2 regions of the Promicromonospora sp. NPDC052451 genome follow, and region 1 is predicted to be linked to the other one. Evidence: predicted binding sites of a transcription regulator. Region 1 holds the regulator's gene; the other holds the start of a gene.
The links. The regulator Rex, encoded in region 1, represses fermentation and respiration genes when NADH is low (regulators of the CRP and FNR family bind a similar motif). The targets are predictions, from matches to a motif close to CTTGTGAANNNNTTCACAAG.
Positions count from the first base shown of each region.

Region 1 (4,756 bases):
GCGGAAAGCGGCCCGATACCGCAACTACCCCCGCGCTCGCGCCGGTCGTCAGTGACCGCGCAGCCGGCGCCGGGCCGCGCGGAGCACCAGGCCGAGCACCCACGCGGCACCCGCCCAGGAGGCCGTCCGCACGCCGCGGCCCGCCGCACGCTGGGAGCGGCCGCGGAACTCCCGGATGGGCCAGCCCACCTCCTGCGCGTGCCGGCGCAGCCGCAGGTCCGGGTTGATGGGGCACGGGTGTCCCACGACGCGCATCATCGGCAGGTCGTTCAGCGAGTCGCCGTAGGCGTAGCTCTCGTCGAGGTCGATGTCGTTCACCTCGGCGAGCTCGACGATGGCGTCGGCCTTGGCCTGCCCGTGCATGAGGTCGCCCTTGAGCCGGCCCGTGTAGAAGCCGTCCTTGTGCTCGGCGACCGTGCCCAGGGCCCCGGTCGCACCGAGCCGGCGGGCGATGAGCTGTGCGATCTCCACGGGCGTGGCGGTGATGAGCCACACCTGGTGGCCGGCCGCGATGTGCTCGTCGAGCAGCCGGCGCGTGCCGGGGTAGATCCGCAGCGACAGGACGGCGTCCCACACCTCCTCGCCCAGGGTGGCGATCTCCGCGACGCTGCGCCCCGCGATGAGCGAGAGGGCGCGGTCGCGCACCTGGTCGATCTCCTCCTTGTTCTCACCCCAGAGCAGGTAGCGGGCCTGGACCAGGGCGAACTTGAGGATGTCGCGGGTGCCGAAGAACTTGCGCTGGTACGCGGACTTGGCGATGTGGAAGGCGCTCGCCCCGCGGATGATCGTGTTGTCGACGTCGAAGAACGCCGCGGTGGCGGACGAGGGGTGCGTCGACGGCATGGAGGTCACTCTATCCGCGTGACACGTGCCGCAAGTCCTCGCCGGGCGGCCGCCCGGGAGCACTGGTAGAACCAGGGGGTGACCTACCGGAACGCCCTGTCCGAGCAGGCCCCCTTCGCCCGGGTCCTCCACCTGCTGGTGGCCCTGCTCGCGCTCGGCGGCTTCGCCATCGAGCTCGTCGTGGCGCTCACGGGCGGCCCCGGGACCGCGCCCACCCATGCCGAGCGCATCGTGCGGCTGTTCAGCTACTTCACGATCCAGTCCAACCTGCTGATCGGCGGTGTGTCGCTGGCGCTGGCGCTCGACCCGCGCCGGGACGGGCCGGTGTTCCGGGTGCTGCGGCTGGACGCGCTGCTGTGCATCGCAGTGACCGGGATCGTCTACAACACGGTGCTGCGCGGGCTCGTGGAGCTCACGGGCGCCGGGATGGTGTCGAACGTGATGCTGCACGTCCTGTCACCGGTGCTGGCCGTCGTGGCCTGGGTGCTGGTGGGGCCCCGCCCGCGGGTGACCGCGCGGACCGTCTGGTGGTCGGTGGTCTACCCGATCGCGTGGCTGGTCTACACGTTCGTCCGGGGTGCGGCGACGGGCTGGTACCCGTATCCCTTCCTGGACGTGACCGAGCTGGGCTACGCCGGGGCACTGATCAACTCCGCGGGCGTGGCCGTCGTCTTCCTCGCGCTCGCCTGGGGGGTGCGCTGGGCGGACGGGCGGCTCCCGGACACCGACCGCTCGCGGGTCCCCGCGTGACGTAACCTCGGGGCGTGACAGCTCCTGCCGAACCCCGTGTCGTCCTCTACACCCGCGACGCGTGCCATCTGTGCGAGGACGCGCGTGCCGTCGTCGTCCAGGTGTGCGAGGGTGCGGGGGTCCAGTGGCGCGAGGTCGACATCGACAGCGCGCCCGCACTGCGGGACAAGTACGGGGAGTACGTCCCCGTGGTCGAGGTGGACGGGGTCCAGCAAGGATTCTGGCGCGTGGACGGTGCGCGCCTGGCCCGCCTCCTGGCATGATCGTCCCGGCAGTGTGTGCGTACGCCCGCGACACAGTGGTTGCGGGGAGGGGAGCAGCACGTGGTCGAACTCAGTGACGGCACAGTTCCGGCGGCGACCGTGGGGCGCCTGCCCTACTACCTGCGCGCCCTGCGCGACCTCGCGGCCGAGGGGGTGGATCTCACGTCCTCGACGGAGCTCGCGGAGCGGTCGGGCGTGAGCTCCGCGCAGCTGCGCAAGGACCTGTCGTACCTGGGTTCGTTCGGCACGCGCGGCGTCGGGTACGACGTCGAGTCGCTCGCCTCGTACATCACCGTCGCCCTCGGGCTCGAGACGGAGCACCGGCTCGCGATCGTCGGCATCGGCAACCTGGGGCACGCCCTGGCGAACTACTCCGGGTACGCGACGCGCGGCTTCCAGGTGGTGGCCCTGCTCGACGCGTCGCCCGACGTCGTGGGCACCGACGTGGCCGGCGTGACGGTCGAGCACGTCCGCGACGTGGCCGGTGTCATCGAGCGGGAGCGGGTGTCGATGGTGGTCCTCGCCCTGCCGGGCCACGTGGCGCAGGACGTGGCCGACGCCGTCGTCGGCGCGGGTGTGCGTGAGATCCTGAGCTTCGCGCCCGTCGCGCTCCAGGTGCCGGACGACGTCGTGGTGCGCTCGGTCGACGTCGGCGGCGAGCTGCAGATCCTGGCCTTCCACGCGGCGGCGCGCGCAGCCGCGCTGTGACCGGCGCCGGCGTGCCGGCGTGAAGTGCGCTTCTACCCAGCGATTGCGCCCACCAGAGCAGCGATTCCGGGGCGCAATCGCTGGGTAGAAGCGCACCGGGCCGGGATGCCCGGCTCGCGACGCACGGACGCCCGCCCTGCCGGGCACCGGTGGGTGCCGAGGCGGGGCGGGCGTCCGGGACACGCGCCGTGCTGCGGGGAAGGGGTCAGCCCTTGGCGATGGCGCTGACGTCCAGCGTGATCTTGACCTTGTCGCCCACCAGGAAGCCGCCGGTCTCCAGCGTGGCGTTCCACGTGAGGCCGAAGTCCTTGCGGTTGACCTCGAGGTTGGCCTCGAAGCCGGCGCGCACGTTGCCGAACGGGTCCTTGGCGGTGCCGGTGAACTCGGTCTCCAGCTCGACGCCCTTGGTGATCCCGTTGATGGTGAGGTCACCGGAGATGACGTAGTCGTCGCCGTCGGCACGGATGCCCGTCGAGGTGAAGGTCCAGGTCGGCTTCTCGTCGGCGTGCCAGAAGTCCGCGCTCTTCAGGTGGCCGTCGCGACCGGCGTCGCCGGTGCTCACGGAGGCCGCGTCCAGCTCGGCGGCGACGCTCGACGACTCCAGGTCCTCGCCCACCGTGATGGTGCCCGAGGTGACCGCGATGCTGCCGCGCACCTTCGCGATCCCGGCGTGACGGACGGAGAAGGAAGCAGCGGTGTGGGAGGGGTCGATCTCGTACGTGCCGGCGGTGAGACCAGCGGGGAGCGGGGTGGCCATGAGGGGGAACTCCTTGGTGATGTGGCGGTTTGGGTGGATAGTTGAGGGATCAACTACTCACGATCCCGTCCAACATAGCGGTTCCCGTAACGTATTCCCAGAGGGGCTCGGTTCGCACGAAGGCGGTGGTGACATGGCGGCGCAGACCGTCGAGGGGCGCGACATCTGGTTGTCCGAGGAACAGCAGGGATCCTGGCGGCACTACCTGGAGGGCACCGCGCGCTTCGTGGAGGCCCTGAGCTCGGTCCACGACCGGACCCTCACCCTCTCGCTCGGGGAGTACAGCCTGCTGGTCCAGCTCTCGGAGGCACCGGACCGCACCATGCGGATGTCGACGCTCGCGGACGGGCTCGTGCTGTCGCGCAGCCGGCTCACGCACACCGTGGCCCGGATGGAGGCCCGGGGCCTGGTGGAGCGGCGGGCGGCGGAGGGCGACCGGCGCGGCGTGAACTGCACCATGACCGACGACGGCTACGCGGCCCTGGTGGTCGCCGCGCCCGGCCACGTGGCCGCGGTGCGCCGGATCATGGTCGAGGCGCTGGAGCCGGAGGAGTTCGCGATGCTGGGGCGGATCATGGCCAAGGTCGCGGCGTCGTCGAAGGACGCGGGCGGTACGGAGGAGGGCCTGGCAGCCCACTGCGACTGACGGGCCGGCCGGCCCGGCGCACCGCGCGCGCCGGGCCGGCCGGGTGGTGCGACCACCTGACCGGCTCGGCACGCCCAGGACGCCGGGTCGGTGGCGTGGTGCGACGTCAGGCCGTGATCGCGCGGCCGAACATCGGGCGGTAGGCGAAGCCCGCGATCAGGCCGCCGAGGATCGGGAACACGAGGAACACCCAGAGCTGGCCCCACGCCCAGCCCCCGGCGTAGATGGCGGTCGCCACCGAGCGGGCCGGGTTCACCGAGGTGTTGGTGACCGGGATCGAGACCAGGTGGATCAGGGTCAGCGTGAGGCCGATCGCCAGCGGCGCGAACCCGGGGGCGGCCACCCGGGCCGTGGTGCCGAGGATGACGAAGAGGAAGACCGCGGTGAGGACCGTCTCGGTCAGGGCCGCCGAGCCCAGGCCGAACCCGTCCGGCGAGTGCTCGCCGAACCCGTTCGCCGCGAACCCGGACTCCCGGGCGGCCTCGAAGTACCCGTCGGGCCCGCCGGCCGCGATCAGCGCCAGCACGCTCGACCCGAGCGCACCGCCCACGAGCTGCGCCACGACGTACCCGCCGACGTCGCTCCAGGAGAACCGTCCGGCGGCCGCCAGGCCCAGGGTGACGGCCGGGTTGAAGTGCCCGCCCGAGATCGGCCCCAGGGCGAACGCGCCGACGACGACGGTGAGGCCGAAGGCCAGGGCGACGCCCAGGAAGCCGACCCCCACGGTGTTCGTCTCGGCGTCCGGGAAGTTGGCGGCGAAGACGGCGGTACCGCAGCCGCCGAGGACGA
Region 1 is NZ_JBIUAP010000013.1:11,431-16,186, forward strand. Features, by position in the region: gene ACIG47_RS20565 (HAD family hydrolase) at 49-843, opposite strand; gene ACIG47_RS20570 (Pr6Pr family membrane protein) at 922-1,593, shown strand; gene ACIG47_RS20575 (glutaredoxin family protein) at 1,608-1,856, shown strand; gene ACIG47_RS20580 (redox-sensing transcriptional repressor Rex) at 1,917-2,564, shown strand; gene ACIG47_RS20585 (YceI family protein) at 2,770-3,321, opposite strand; gene ACIG47_RS20590 (MarR family winged helix-turn-helix transcriptional regulator) at 3,455-3,967, shown strand; gene aqpZ (aquaporin Z) at 4,074-4,756, opposite strand, start outside.

Region 2 (4,756 bases), on a different contig from region 1:
GGCCCCGGCCGGGGGGTCAGGACGCCTGCCGCACCCCCGGCACGACCCGCTCGCCCTCTCCCCCGGCGAGGTCGCTGAGCACCTCGGCCGACGCCAGCTCGTCGCGGGCCGCGAGGCGGTCGAAGCCGCGCACCGCGGGGTAGACGTACGGGCCCAGGGTGCCGATGAGCACGGCGCCGGCCACCAGGACGCCCATCAGCACCGGGATGACCGGGTCGTAGGAGCCGAGCTCGTCGTACCCGAGCCCGAGGAGCAGCGGGCCGAAGGCGCTGCCCAGGATGAACACGGCCTGGACCGGGCCCACGATCTGGCCGAAGCTGCGCATGCCGAGGTACCGCGTGATGAGCAGGGCGAGCAGGTCGCCCTCGATGCCGAACGCGATGCCGATGAACGCGACCGCCACGGCCGCCGTGGGGAACGGCGGGTACAGGAAGAGCATGCCGACGATGGGGGCGAGCATCACGACCGGGCCGACGATCGCGCCGTGCACGCGGTCGATGACGATGCCGCCCAGGACGCGCCCCACGAGCGAGGCCAGGCCGAAGACGACCAGGAGCTGGGCCGCCTGGTCGGCGCTCAGGCCGCGGTCGGTCATCATCGGCACGAGGTGCACCTGCAGCCCCACCACGACCACGCCGACCATGCCCAGACCGAGCGCGATGCCCCAGAACTGCCGGGTGCGCAGCGCCTCGGCGAACGTGCGGCCGGGCAGCTCGAGGCGCACGTCGCGGTCGCCGGCCTGGGTCTCGGCGACCAGGCGTCCGCGCACGTGCCGTTCGGCACGGCCCCGCACGAACAGGGTGATCATCGTGACGGACACCAGGGCCGCGACGAGCCCCATGGCGGCGTAGGCCTGCCGCCAGCCGACGCTGTCGATGAGCGCCCCGGCGAGCACGGGACCGAGCGCGGCCCCCAGGCCGATGATGCCGGTCACGACGCCGACGGCGAGCGCCCGGTTGTTGTCGAACCAGCCCACGACCACGCGCGTGGCCGGGACCGCCGTGCCGGCGCCGAAGAACCCGACGAGGAAGCACGGCACGAAGTAGACGGCCTCGACGGGCGGCGTCAGGCCGATCGTGGCCATCGAGGCCGCGAAGAGCACGAACGACGGCACCAGGATGTACCGCGCGGCGTACCGGTCCACGAGCCGGCTGACCACGATCAGCCCGATCACCATGCCGACCGCGGCCACGGAGTACGCGCCGGTCACCGTCGTGCGGCTGAATCCGGTGTCCTCGACGATCGGCAGCACGAACACGCCGGTGGTGGCCAGGTAGAGCTGCGGGCCGACGGCGTTCGCGGTGCCCGCGCCGACCACCACCCACCACGGGCTCCGGGGGCGGGCGGCCGGACGGGGGACGGAACTCATGGGCTGCTCCTGGGGGCTCGACGTGCTCGGGTCGGGTACTCGGGGGCGGGATGGGCGCTGCTCGGGTGGGTGCTGCTCGGGTGGGTGCTGCTCGGCGCGAGCCGGTCAGGCGGCCGGGAGGGCCACCTTGGTCAGCTCCTCGGAGACGCGCCACACCCGGGCCGCCTCGGTGAGGCTGCGCAGCGGGCGGTGCATCCGCTGCTCGGCGGGCGGGCCGCCCAGGGTGCCGGGGCCGCTGGGCCCGTACAGGGCGCCGGGCCGGGCGGCCGGGTCGGTGGCGGCCATGAGCGCGGGCAGGCCCGCGGTCTCCGCGGTGCCCAGGAGGATCCCGTGCTCGGAGAGCCAGCGGATCCGCCGGATGTGGGGCGTGTCCTGGCCGCGGCCGAGCTCCGGCCGCGCGGCCAGCAGGCTGGTGGGCGCCACGCCGGGGTGCGACAGGTTGCTGGTGATGCCCCAGCCGTGGGCCTCGCTGCGTCGCTGGAGCTCCAGACCGAACAGGCCGAGGGCGATCTTGGACTGCCGGTAGGCCCGCATGACGTCGTACGACCGCTCCCAGTTCAGGTCGTCCCAGTGCATGGAGCCGCTGGCCGAGGCGACGCTGACCTGCGACGTCACCCGGGCACCGCCGTCCCGCAGCAGGGGCATGAGCTGGGCGACGAGCGCGACGTGCCCCAGGTGGTTGGTGCCGAGCTGCAGCTCGAACCCGTCGGCGGTCGTCAGGCGCCGGGGCGGCCGCATCACGCCGGCGTTGTTGACGAGGAGATGGATCGGGTCGCCCTCCCCGCGGAGAGTCTCGCCCAGGGCCGCGACGCTCTCCAGCGAGGACAGGTCGAGGCTGCGCAGCGAGACCCGTGCGCCCGGCGCGACCCGCCGGATCCGCGTCATGGCGGCCTCGCCCTTGGCGGGGTTGCGGACGGGCATGACCACCTCGGCGCCCGCGGCGGCGAGCCGTGCGGCGATGCCCAGGCCCATGCCGTCGCTGGCGCCGGTGACCACGGCGCGCCTGCCGGTCAGGTCCGGGACGGTGATGTCGATCGGTGTGCGTGGCATTGTTCTGCTCCCTGCCGTGACGGCTGTCGTGGTGCTCGCGGCCCGCTCGGGCCACGGCACCGATCCTCGGCGGGGCGCCAGGACCTATCCAGGACCTGGCGATCACAGGCTCGCCGGGCCACCGCTCACGCCGTACGGCCACCGCTCACGCCGTATGGGGGGATCGGCGGGCCGTGGCTGGACCGCCGGGCACGGGGTAGAAACGAGGCAGGACTCGACGAGAGGGACACCGTGATCGATCGCACCGGGCTGGCGGAGTTCCTCCGCCGACGCCGTGAGCAGCTCCAGCCCGAGGACGTGGGCATGCCGCGAGGCCGCCGTCGGCGGACGAACGGGCTGCGCCGCGAGGAGGTCGCCGTGCTGTGCAACATGTCGACCGACTACTACTCCCGGCTCGAGCGGGAGCGCGGCCCGCAGCCGTCCGAGCAGATGATCGCGTCCATCGCGCAGGGACTGCACCTGTCGCTCGACGAGCGTGACCACCTGTTCCGGCTGGCCGGCCACAACCCGCCGCCGCGCGGCAGCACCAGCGCGCACATCAGCCCGGGCCTGCTGCGCATCCTGGACCGGCTCGACGACACGCCCGCCGAGATCGTCACCGAGCTGGGCGAGACCTTGCGCCAGACGCCGATGGGCGTGGCGCTGACCGGGTGCACCACCGAGTTCACCGGTCCGGCCCGCAGTGCCGGGTACCGCTGGTTCACCGACCCCGGGGCGCGCGACCTCTACGCACCGGACGAGCACGCCTTCCTGACCCGGATGTACGCCTCGGGGCTGCGCGAGCTGGTGACCATGCGGGGTCCGCAGTCGCGCGCCGCGGAGCTCGCCGCCCTGCTGCTGAAGCAGAGCGAGGAGTTCCGCGAGGTGTGGGAGGCGCACGAGATCGGGGTGCGCCCGCACGAGGTCAAGCACTTCGTGCACCCCGAGGTGGGGGCGCTCGAGCTGAACTGCCAGCGGCTGGTCGACCCGGGCCAGGTGCACTCCCTGATGGTGTACACCGCCGTACCGGGCAGCGAGAGCCACGAGAAGCTCCAGCTCCTGTCGGTCCTGGCCCCGCAGCCGGTGCGCTGAGACCGCCGGGCGGCCGCGCCGGACGGCCGCCGAGTGAGAGACGTCACGGCGCGTATCACGTGATTCATGCCACAGCGCTCGTTCCGCTTTTCACAAGCCCGCTATCGTTCTTGCCGTGACTTCATACCTCCAGACAGCCCCGCGTCCTTCCGAAGAGGTCGACGTCGCGCTGATCGGCGGAGGGATCATGAGCGCCACCCTCGGCGCGCTGCTCACGATCCTGGAGCCGACCTGGCGTATCGGGATCTACGAGCGCCTCGACGAGGTCGCGCTCGAGTCGTCGAACCCGTGGAACAACGCGGGCACCGGCCACTCCGCGCTCTGCGAGCTGAACTACACGCCGGAGCGCAAGGACGGCTCCGTGGACATCTCCAAGGCGGTGAAGATCAACGAGCAGTTCCACACCTCCCGCGAGTTCTGGAACCACCTGCTCACCGCCGGCCTGATGGAGGGCACCGACTTCATCAACGTCACCCCGCACATGACGTTCGTGCGCGGCGCCGAGAACGTCGACTTCCTGCGCCGCCGCTACGACGCGCTCAGTGCCCACCCGCTGTTCAGCGACATGGAGTTCAGCACCGACCCCGCCGTCATCGGCACGTGGGCCCCGCTGATGACCCTCGAGCGCGACGCCGACGAGCCGATCGCCGCCACCCGTGCCGCCGCGGGCACCGACGTCGACTTCGGCTCCCTGACCCGCAAGCTGATCGGCTTCGCCACCGCCCACAACACCGAGCTGCACCTGAACCACGAGGTGCGCGGCCTCAAGAAGCTCCGGGACGGCCGCTGGCGCCTGACCCTGAACGACCGCACCTGGAACGCCGGCACCCGGCGCCGCACCGTCACCGCGAAGTTCGTCTTCGTCGGTGCCGGCGGCGGCGCGCTGCCGCTGCTGCAGGCCTCGGGCATCAAGGAGGCCCGCGGGTACGGCGGCTTCCCGATCTCCGGCGAGTTCCTGCGCACCGCGAACCCCGAGCTCGTGGCCCAGCACAACGCGAAGGTCTACGGCAAGGCCGACGTCGGCGCCCCGCCGATGTCCGTGCCCCACCTGGACACCCGCATCGTGGACGGCAAGGGCTACCTCATGTTCGGCCCGTACGCCGGGTTCAGCCCCAAGTACCTCAAGAAGGGCAAGTACCTGGGCCTGATCACGTCGCTGCGCCTGCACAACGTGTTCTCGATGCTGGGCGCCGGCGTGAAGAACCTCGACCTCACCGGCTACCTCATCGGCCAGGTCGCGGCCGCGCCGGAGACCAAGTTCCACGA
Region 2 is NZ_JBIUAP010000006.1:107,220-111,975, forward strand. Features, by position in the region: gene ACIG47_RS12415 (MFS transporter) at 17-1,369, opposite strand; gene ACIG47_RS12420 (SDR family oxidoreductase) at 1,475-2,419, opposite strand; gene ACIG47_RS12425 (helix-turn-helix transcriptional regulator) at 2,651-3,490, shown strand; gene mqo (malate dehydrogenase (quinone)) at 3,606-4,756, shown strand, end outside.
Region 2: a site for Rex is predicted at 3,568-3,587, ahead of mqo (malate dehydrogenase (quinone)). Genes of this name have one in related genera too.